Regions from separate parts of the Paenibacillus sp. PastF-3 genome, predicted to be linked through region 1. Evidence: riboswitches for the same ligand, from Rfam matches in the RefSeq annotation. Region 1 holds a riboswitch; each other region holds the start of a gene.
The links. A riboswitch is a leader RNA that binds a small molecule or an ion and turns the genes downstream of it on or off. The one in region 1 is predicted to bind cyclic di-GMP.
Positions count from the first base shown of each region.

Region 2: another riboswitch for cyclic di-GMP. It lies ahead of M2444_RS19390 (bifunctional diguanylate cyclase/phosphodiesterase); the one in region 1 lies ahead of M2444_RS07095 (thiamine pyrophosphate-binding protein).
Region 3: another riboswitch for cyclic di-GMP. It lies ahead of M2444_RS19010 (glycosyl hydrolase); the one in region 1 lies ahead of M2444_RS07095 (thiamine pyrophosphate-binding protein).

Region 1 is NZ_JARXWM010000002.1:669,744-673,032, reverse strand. It holds gene M2444_RS07100 (carboxymuconolactone decarboxylase family protein) at 109-477, opposite strand; gene M2444_RS07095 (thiamine pyrophosphate-binding protein) at 488-2,128, opposite strand; cyclic di-GMP riboswitch class I at 2,286-2,381, opposite strand; gene M2444_RS07090 (methyl-accepting chemotaxis protein) at 2,572-3,289, opposite strand, start outside.
Region 2 is NZ_JARXWM010000009.1:237,986-241,274, reverse strand. It holds gene M2444_RS19390 (bifunctional diguanylate cyclase/phosphodiesterase) at 1-1,305, opposite strand, end outside; cyclic di-GMP riboswitch class I at 1,425-1,511, opposite strand; gene M2444_RS19385 (Zn-dependent hydrolase) at 1,735-2,985, opposite strand; gene M2444_RS19380 (alpha/beta hydrolase) at 3,106-3,289, shown strand, end outside.
Region 3 is NZ_JARXWM010000009.1:145,920-149,208, forward strand. It holds gene M2444_RS19005 (sugar phosphate nucleotidyltransferase) at 82-1,455, shown strand; cyclic di-GMP riboswitch class I at 1,592-1,671, shown strand; gene M2444_RS19010 (glycosyl hydrolase) at 1,684-3,234, shown strand.

The DNA of each region.
Region 1 (3,289 bases):
CTGTCCAGGACAGAACTTTATCTCCACGTTCGATCTTTCCTATAGTAATCTATCTTCTTAAATCACAATAATAAAGACGAAATGTGTATATTTATGTCGAATTATTATTTATTGGATCTCTTCTATGGTTTCAAGAAGAATATTAAAGGCTGTGATGATTCTAGGTGCCCCTATAGCGGGTACTAAGTGTAGTAGAATGCCTTTGAGCTGTTCTACAGTAACTCCTACACGAAGAGCCATAACATAATGAACTCCTAATTGATCGAACTGGCCCATTGCAATTAGAGCAGAAATAACAGAGACTTCCTTCCAGTCAGCTTCAATGGTATTGCGTTGAAAAATATCTCCATACGCATTACCCATGATGAATTCTGCCAAGTCAGGGAAATGTTCCTTAATCGGAGCTAGTGCTTTAGCGCCATAGTCTCCTGAGAGATTCGTGAAGTGGTTCAGACCACTGTTAACATTATCTTTCATAGTGAGCCTCCTAATTTAGGTTCAAAGTACGGTGTGCAGTCGGAGGGACTTCATCACGGTCTGTTAATAATTCAATAACTGCAACACGGTTAAGAGCAACGGCGTCCTTAATTGCAGTCGAGAATTGTTCCGCAGTCTCACACTTATAGCCTGTCGCTCCTAGAGACTCGGCAAATTTCACAACGTCCATTGGGACTTCGTATATCGTTCCATCAATACGGCCAGTAGTTTTTTCCATCCCTTTAAGCGCCATATCGAGTTGCTTATTATTTACTACGATAAAGATGACAGGGATATCTTTGCAGACGGCGGTGTTTATTTCTGTACCTAGCATCATAAAACAGCCATCACCTGTAATACAGAAGACAGTTTCTTCAGGAGCTGCAACCTTTGCACCAATAGCCATACCGATAGAATTACCCATGCAAGCAAAATAAGCATCAAATACAAAACTGCCTGGTTTCTTAACCTTGTACCATTTAGCAGCATTGAATCCATGACTGCCGTCATCAACAAATACTGTATTATTGTCAGGAATCAGATCACTCATCGTGCTCATAATAGACGCAAGGGAAAGATTCTTCAGACTGGGAAGCTCTTCTGAATAATCTACATAAGGGATAGCTTCACGTTTAGTAATATGATTAGGATCAATATGATTTAGGTAGCACACTAGGTTATCACGTAGATCACCAGTGACTGGTATCGTTTTGGAGAACAAGATTTTTCCAACAAAGGTCGGATCAATATCAAATTGAATTAATGTTGTCGGGTGATTCTCCCGTTTTAGGTTACAGACGGTCATATCACTTAATCGTGATCCTAGAACTATAAATAGATCACTTTTATTCAACAGGTCATCCCCGTGGGTGCAACCTCCAACACCAATAGGACCATGATAGAGTGGGTGATCCCAAACCATAGCCCCTTTACCACCAGGTGATGTTACTACTGGTATATTAAAAGTTTCAGCGAGCTGAATAAGCTGGCTATGCGCCCCAGATCGATTGACCCCTTTACCCGCAATAATCAAAGGATTCTTTGAGGCATTGATAGCATCAACTACTCTGTCGATATTCGCTAGACTTACTAGAGATTCGCGTTCGGGAATTACAATATTGCACTCTTCCAATCCTTCTGTCTGTACATCAAACGGCACACAAAGATGAACAGGCCCACGTTGGTTAAGAGCAATTGAAATCGCATGATTAAAAATAGTACTAAAGTGATCACCGCGTTCAATAAGTTTACTGAACAAGGTGGCAGGTCTGAACATCTCCGCTAAATCAGCTAAGTAAGAGGAAGAGTCCTGACATTGGGGGATTCCAAGCTCTTTAATAGATTGGTGGCCCGTAATAAACAGCACTGGCAAGTTGTTGGCTTTCGCATGTGCTGCTGCTGTAAGTAGGTTAGTTCCGCCTGGACCAGAAGTACCAAATGCTACGCCTAGATTACCAGTTTTCAGCGCGTATCCAGCTGCTGCGAATCCGGAGCTGGATTCATGTCTCCCTGGAATAAATTCAATACCATAGTCTACCATCTTAAGAACTACGGGACAAATCGATTTACCAATGATCCCAAAAGAATGGGTCACTCCGAGGTTACGTAGTGCTTCCGCCATATAATCTGCGACTGTCTTCAAAAGATACACCTCACAAGTTGATTAATATTTATTATGTTATTGATCTTTCGAAGTGATCTGATTGATCAATAAACTCAAAAATAGAAAACCTGTGCTCCGAAAAAGGGCACAGGTTGGTGGCGTAAATCGCCGTAAAGACTGAACAATAGTTCAGCCGTCCCGGGTCCTTAGCAACCTGGCAATCATGGCCTCAGAGTAAAAATGAGGCTGTAGATCCATGGTTTTGCGTCATCCTCTTTCGAAGATTTTGCCTATATTAATTTAAAATTTATAAGAAGAATTTTCCTTTACAATATATTCCTTGGGATCATCCTTTGTCAATATATTATCGCAAATTAACTCGAATTTTGACGAAAGTCTTGTCAAACCTATGAAATAATAGAAAATAAACCGTCCCCTAAGACAAACTTAGAGGACGGTTTATGGCTTGGTTTATTCGTTATGCAAGTTGTTTAAAACTTGAAGATATGGATCGTTTTCTGTAGATTAAATACGGCTTGAGTCATTTTCTCAGTTTCTTCTGCGACGGACTGCAGGGCATTAATTTGTTCATTCATTGCAGCCGATACTTCTTCGGTGCCAGCAGCAGTTTCCTGAGTGATTGCAGATATATTTTCTATTGCACCTGAGATTTTCAAGGCACTTTCCAGCATAAGATCACTTTCAGAAGAGAAGGAAGAGATCTGCTCGGTAATATACTGCACACTTTGTACAATTTGAGCAAAGATATGAGCAGATTGAGTGATCATCTCATTCTGTACCTGTACGACTTCTTCGTTGATAGCGATATTGTCAATCGCTTGTTTAATATCAGTTTCAATGCTCCGAACTAAACCAAAGACTTCCTTTGTTGAAGCCGTTGATTCTTCGGCAAGCTTACGGACCTCCTGTGCGACTACTGCAAATCCTCGACCATGTTCTCCGGCACGTGCTGCTTCGATGGAGGCATTCAGCGATAACAGGTTAGTCTGTTCAGCGATCTCAGTGATGGTCTTTGTGATCATCGTTATTCCGCGAGCATTATGAGACAAGGCCTCGATAGTATCCGCTACTTTTTGAGTAGCCTGGATGTTTTTGCGCATGCCTTCAGCTTGAGTATCTACGGATTGGCGCCCTTGTTCAACTAGTTCTAATGTATGTATTGAACGTCTGTTCATTTCTTTCGTTGAG
Region 2 (3,289 bases), on a different contig from region 1:
ACCTTCTTCATTTCCAAACGTATAGTCGCTCATTTGTTCAGTAAGTACTTGTATACGGATGATTAATTCCGCCTTATTGTCATACGAAGTGAAAAGAATAAAACGATCACCCCCTAAGCGTCCAATGACATCCTCGTCTAATGTGTTTGCTGTTAAGCTATTAGCCACTTGAATCAAAATGCTATTTCCTTCATGAAAACCGACAATTTCATTTATGTATTTAAATTGTTCAATATCAAATTGCAACACAGCAAACTTTGTATTCGGTTTCTCTTTAAGTAAATACTGAGCATCTTTAACAAATTTATTCGTTCTAGAAAGATGCGTTAACTCATCCTCAAAGGCAATCCTCTCCATCTGTTTCCTAATTTTGCTCTTATTTAATAGAATGTTTACAAATATGATCAATAATAAGACAAACATGATTACACATAATAGAAAAGTCGCCTGGCTCATTTGAGACGCTTTGGCCATGATCACATCTTTCGGTATCACGGAGAGAATATACCAGTCCTCAACCCCCTGGATGCCAGAATAGCCAACCATTTTGCTATCTCCGTTAATCCAAAATATTCCTACTCCAGATTTTTTTGCGGTTATGTTCTCTTTAAAGATTTGCAGTTGTTTCTTATTTCTAGCATCAAGACTTATACTTTCGAATATGTTATCAATTGACTTATCCTCTTCGAGATTCTTCGATTTGATAATGACTTGTCCCTTTTGATCAATGATTTGAGAATAACCATGACCTTTAAAGAAGGAGACTGCAAGAGCATCATAAAGTTCTTGTGTATATCTGCTGGCAGATATAGCCCCCTTCACTTCACCTTTAAACTTAAGTGGGCTGTTAATCGTGATAATTTCTTTATTGGAGATCTTATCTAAGAATGGATCAGAAATACTGCTAATACCCTGCAGCGCTTTTTGGAACCCTACTTCATCTGATACATCAAACATTGTCCCATCCGATGCGTAAGCTTTACCATCTAGGCTGTTGATGCTAATTCGTATAAAATTATATTTTTTATCAAAGTGATGCAGATATTTTTTGGTCTTATCCCAATCCATATAATTGATTTCCGAAATAGAATCAGCAATTCCATCTAAAGAATCTAATCCACCCTGTATCATATTTCCTAGTGATTTACTCGCATGTATCGTAGCTTCTGATGTAGCAGTAACCGCTTCTTGCTCATAAGAGTTAACAGTCCATTTTATAAAATAGTAAGAACACCCCCAAAATATCAACGCTGCCATTATTACGAGGCCTATCATTCTCCATACTCGAAATTGTGTCTGATCCATGTATTATCATCCTTTTTCCGATTTATTACGTTTTTTATTAGAAAATGAGCAAAAAAAGCCGCTATCAGAATGATAACGGCTGCATATGCATCAAAAAATAAGAGCATGAAACTCCCACTGCATGCAACCGGCTGTCATATCTATAAATAGATTTAGACCCTATGGCTTTGTGTCCCTATTTTTCAATAGGTTTACCAATATTTTGTTTTTACTATTACTAGTCCTAAATACTCTATTAAAAATAGGTTACCTCCAAAAGACCTATTTCCGCTGTGATTTAATATTTTTGAATGGGAAATTTTTCACAAACGTCAATGTTAACTTTAATATAATATTTATTAATGTAAAGCAACAATTCTGCGAACAATTATAAAATTAGATAGTAAGTCCCAATGTAACATTTATATATGTCACATTGGGACTTACTTCTCAACACGAACTATGTTTGTCTACAAACGCATAACGAAGAACAGCTTCTTCTAAGATATCAATCCCCATAATGATATCATCCATATCTGTAAATTCATTAGGATGATGACTAAGTCCATCTACAGAAGGAACAAAGATAAGCCCTACTGGGCAAAGTTTGTTCATGTTCATGGCATCATGCCCTGCCCCACTAATCATCCGTTGACTCAATATCCGCTTCTCTTCACAAATGGATTCTAGAACCTGACTGATCTCATCCGATAATAGGACAGGTTCCTCCGAAATAATTTCCGTACTCTCAATTACAAGTTGTCTATTTTCTTGTACTGAGGCTATCGTCTGATACAAATGGTCTAACACACGTTTCCTGGATGCCACTGAAGTAGATCTGATATCAATTTTAATTTCCACTTCTCCCGGAACCACGTTCATAGCGCCATTCAAGATATCTATCACCCCTAGCGTCGCAACCGTTCCAAATTCTTGTTCGAGTTTGGCTGCTTTTTCAAGCTCAAGTGCTATTTCTGAGGCACCCAGAAAAGCATCTTTTCTCATATTCATAGGTGTCGTTCCAGAGTGGGATGCCTTCCCTGATATTTGAATATGAAGCCTCACGGGTGCAGCAATTCCAGTCACAATTCCAATTTTTTTATTATTGTTTATTAAGATAGGACCTTGCTCAATATGTAATTCAAAAAACGCTTTTAATTCTTCATTTTCTCTACTCGCCTGATCAATACTGTTATAATCCAGTGCACATAGCGAAAATGCCTTTTCCATTGTAATACCGTCTTTGTCCTTCAAAGATCTATATTTCTCCTTCTGAAATAACCCTGACATTATTTTGCTGCCAACTGTTGAAATACCAAAACGCGAGGATTCTTCACAGGCAAATGAAATAATTTCGATCGGATGATCCGTTTCAATCCCTTTTTCGTTTAGACGTTTGATCACTTCCAAAGCAGCCGTTACACCCACTACACCATCGTACTTCCCACCTTGATATACCGTATCCAAGTGAGAGCCCATTACAACGGGTGGGAGCCCTTCTATCTTCCCGTTTCTTCTAGCAATCACATTTCCGCAATGATCCATCCGGATATCTAAATCTTCAGCCTTACACATCCGCATAAAAGCACTTGTACATGTCTGCTCTTCATTGGTATAGGCAATTCTAGTGATGCCCTTCTCACCCGAGTTATATTGATTAATATTATCAAATAAAGCCTGATATCTTCTCTTTCTATCCATGCCAGTATCTCCAATCCTGAGTATTTATGATTATGGTTTCATCCAAATTCGTGAAGATATACAATAGAGGTAGCGCTAATCTTTAAAAATCACTTACTTGATGAGGTGTAATGGATAGCTATGAAGAAGACCATTATTTTTAAAGAAAATGATCAATTTACCATTAAAGCTGATTTTTATGAAACAAACCGTCCCCAAGCCCCTGCTATTGTGTACATTCACGGAGGCGGCCTACTTTGGGGGGATCGAGAAGATTTATCCGAGGAAATGATACAACTTTACACGACTAATGGTTTTGCACTAT
Region 3 (3,289 bases), on a different contig from region 1:
CGAAATAAGGCTAAGCGGAAGCTGACGTTTTGATAACAATTCAATTATGCTCGATTTCCATAATTCAAGGAGGGTTCATCTATGAAAATGGTACTTCTATCAGGCGGCTCAGGTAAACGGCTATGGCCGTTGTCCAACGACTCACGTTCAAAGCAATTTCTAAAGGTACTTGAAAGCCCTCAAGGTGAACCGGAATCCATGGTACAACGTGTCTGGAGACAGCTGGAGGAAGCAGGGATGGCAGAATCATCTTATCTGGCCACCGGCCGCGGTCAAGTAGAAATGATACAAAGCCAACTGGGAAGTCATGTGCCGATTATCGTTGAACCGGAGCGTAGGGATACTTTTCCGGCCATCGCCTTAACAGCTACCTATCTTTATTCGGTTGCAGGTGTTTCTCCAGCGGAGACGATAGCCATTTTGCCTGTTGATCCTTATGTAGAAGCATCCTTTTTCGATACCATAGCTATGCTTGAGGGGACCATGCTGGAAAGCGGAGCAAATCTGGCACTAATGGGTGTTGTTCCTGAACATGCCTCAGAGAAATACGGATATATCATTCCTACCACTGAAGAGGCGGGGGGGAATGGTTTTATGAAGGTGAGTCACTTTCAAGAGAAACCAGACCGCATACAAGCAGAACAGCTCATCGAACAAAATGCATTGTGGAATTGCGGAGTGTTTGCCTTCCGTTTAGGCTACTTGTTAGATATTTTGCAGCGTAAAGGGTTGCCTTTAGGATATGAAGAATTGCAGAAGCAGTATAAGCTATTGTCTTCCATCAGCTTTGATTATGAAGTGGTGGAGAAAGAAGAACATATTGTGGTGCAACCTTATGATGGATTCTGGAAGGATCTTGGAACTTGGAATACGCTGACAGAGGAAATGAGCAGCAAGCATGTAGGAAAAGGTTTTGTGACGGCGGATTCTGAGGGGACTTGCTTGATTAATGAGCTGGATATTCCGATTACGGTAATTGGTGCGAAGGATCTGATCATCGCGGCTAGCCCGGATGGTATTCTGGTTACCCATAAAGCTGAGAGCCCACGGATTAAAGAAGTGCTGAAGACCTTTGAACAGAGACCGATGTATGAGGAACGCCGCTGGGGTCATTACAAAGTTATTGATTATGTGAAATACGACGAGGGTAATGAAGTGCTGACCAAACGGATTTTTATATCCGAGGGGAATAATATCAGCTATCAATTACATCGCAAGCGTAGTGAAATTTGGACAATCGTCAGCGGCGAAGCAAGTATTGTGCTGAATGAGAAGAAACATAATGTGAAGGCTGGGGACGTGGTACGTATCCCGGAAGGAACGAAGCACGCGATCCTTGCTTTGACGGATGTTGAGTTTATAGAGGTACAGACGGGTTCTGAGTTAGTAGAAGAAGATAATATTCGTATTACTTTAGACTGGAATGATATAGAACTACAACAATTCATTTCATAGGTCTAACCTATCTATTTAACCAATCTGAAATTTCTTTAAACAGGTAAATTGACTCAATTATCAAAAAAAGTCATAAAAACACTAAATATATCATTAATTGTCGTCGATACTTACGGTAAGAGAGATTATTTCTCTTAAATTGAAAAGGCAAACCTATCGAAAGGTAGGGACGCAAAGCTATAGGGCCTTCGAAAGAGTGGCAGCCTGGCTACCGAAAGGGAGATTATTTTGAAAGCTTACCGTACGTATCGATTATTTGGCGCATTTCTGTCACTCGTCCTGTTTCTGACTGCACTTCCGCTTACTGTTGGAATTTCGCCGTCTGTTGTCATAGCTGCTTCAAATTCTGGTACCCCAGTTACCCCAGGAGCCTCACCCGAAGCCGTAAAGCTGCTTAACTATCTTTACTCGATTTCAGGAAAAGGTATTATTGCTGGTCAACATGACTATTTAGAAAGTCCAGATGAAATTAACAATATGCTGAAGGGAACAAGCGGACAGTACGCAGCTCTTCACGGTTATGAACTGGGCGCGATCAGTGGCCAGTCCGAAGGAACGATGGCCTGGCAGCGTCAAAATGTGGTGAACAGCGCCATCAACTGGAATAAAGCGGGCGGGATCGTAGCTATGACTTTTCATGCTAACCTGCCAGGCACCGCTTATGACTGGGGTAATGTGAAAAAAACGCTTAGCCAAAGTGAGTTCGATAGTTACGTTACACCGGGTACCAAGCAATATAACAGTCTGATCGCTGAACTTGATAAGGTAGCAGTCTCCCTAAAGAGCTTACGTGATGCCAACGTTCCGGTACTTTGGAGACCCTATCATGAAATGAACGGAAACTGGTTCTGGTGGGGGAAGAAAAACAACTTTTCAAAACTTTGGAATGTTATGTATGACCGTTTTGTTAACGTTCATAAATTAAATAATTTGTTATGGGTATGGAGTCCGAATGCTCCGAATGTTTGGTCAGATCCTTATGCGTCAACTTATCCAGGAGCAGATAAAGTAGATATTCTGGCAGCAGATATATACGAAAATGATTACCAGCAAAAATACTATGATAGCTTGTTGAGTCTAGCCGCTGGCAAACCGATTGCGATCGGGGAGAATGGTGAAGTGCCTAATCTGGAGAAGCTACAGCAATCGCAAAGTAAATGGACGTATATGATGAGCTGGGGAAAAATGCTTTACGATAATAACAGTGCAGACACAATCAAAACTTTTATGAATAGCAACTATACCCTGACTAGAGATAAATTAAATACTAGTCTGGTACCGAAGCCTAGCGCTGCACCAGCGCCGGCACCTTCCGAAGAAGAGGGAGAGGCAGCAATTCCTCTTGCGAAGGGGCTTGCAGGAGAATATTATAACAACATCCAGCTGTCGGGAGCAGCAGCTCTTACTAGAACAGATGCGATGATCGATTTCAATTGGCGGCTAGGATCGCCGGATGCCGCCCTCGGGATTGATCGTTTCTCCATACGTTGGAGCGGTAAAATTAAGCCATTATATGAAGAGCAATATACATTTTACACTACCTCAGATGATGGCATCCGTGTCTGGGTGAATGGGGAATCTGTGATTGATAGCTGGACTAAGCAAAGTGGTACTGAGCGTAAGGGCACCATAACGCTGACGGCTGGCCAGCTATACGATATCAAGGTGGAGTATTACGAGAATGAAGGCGATGCGAGAGTCCGCTTGATGTGGGAAAGTGCTAGTCAAGCTAAAGAGACAGTTCCAGCAAGTGCACTTTTTCTTCCGGATGTCTCCTGATTGATGAAAATTAAAGGTCGATCCTTAGTAGCTCTGCGTTATTGCAGAGCTACTA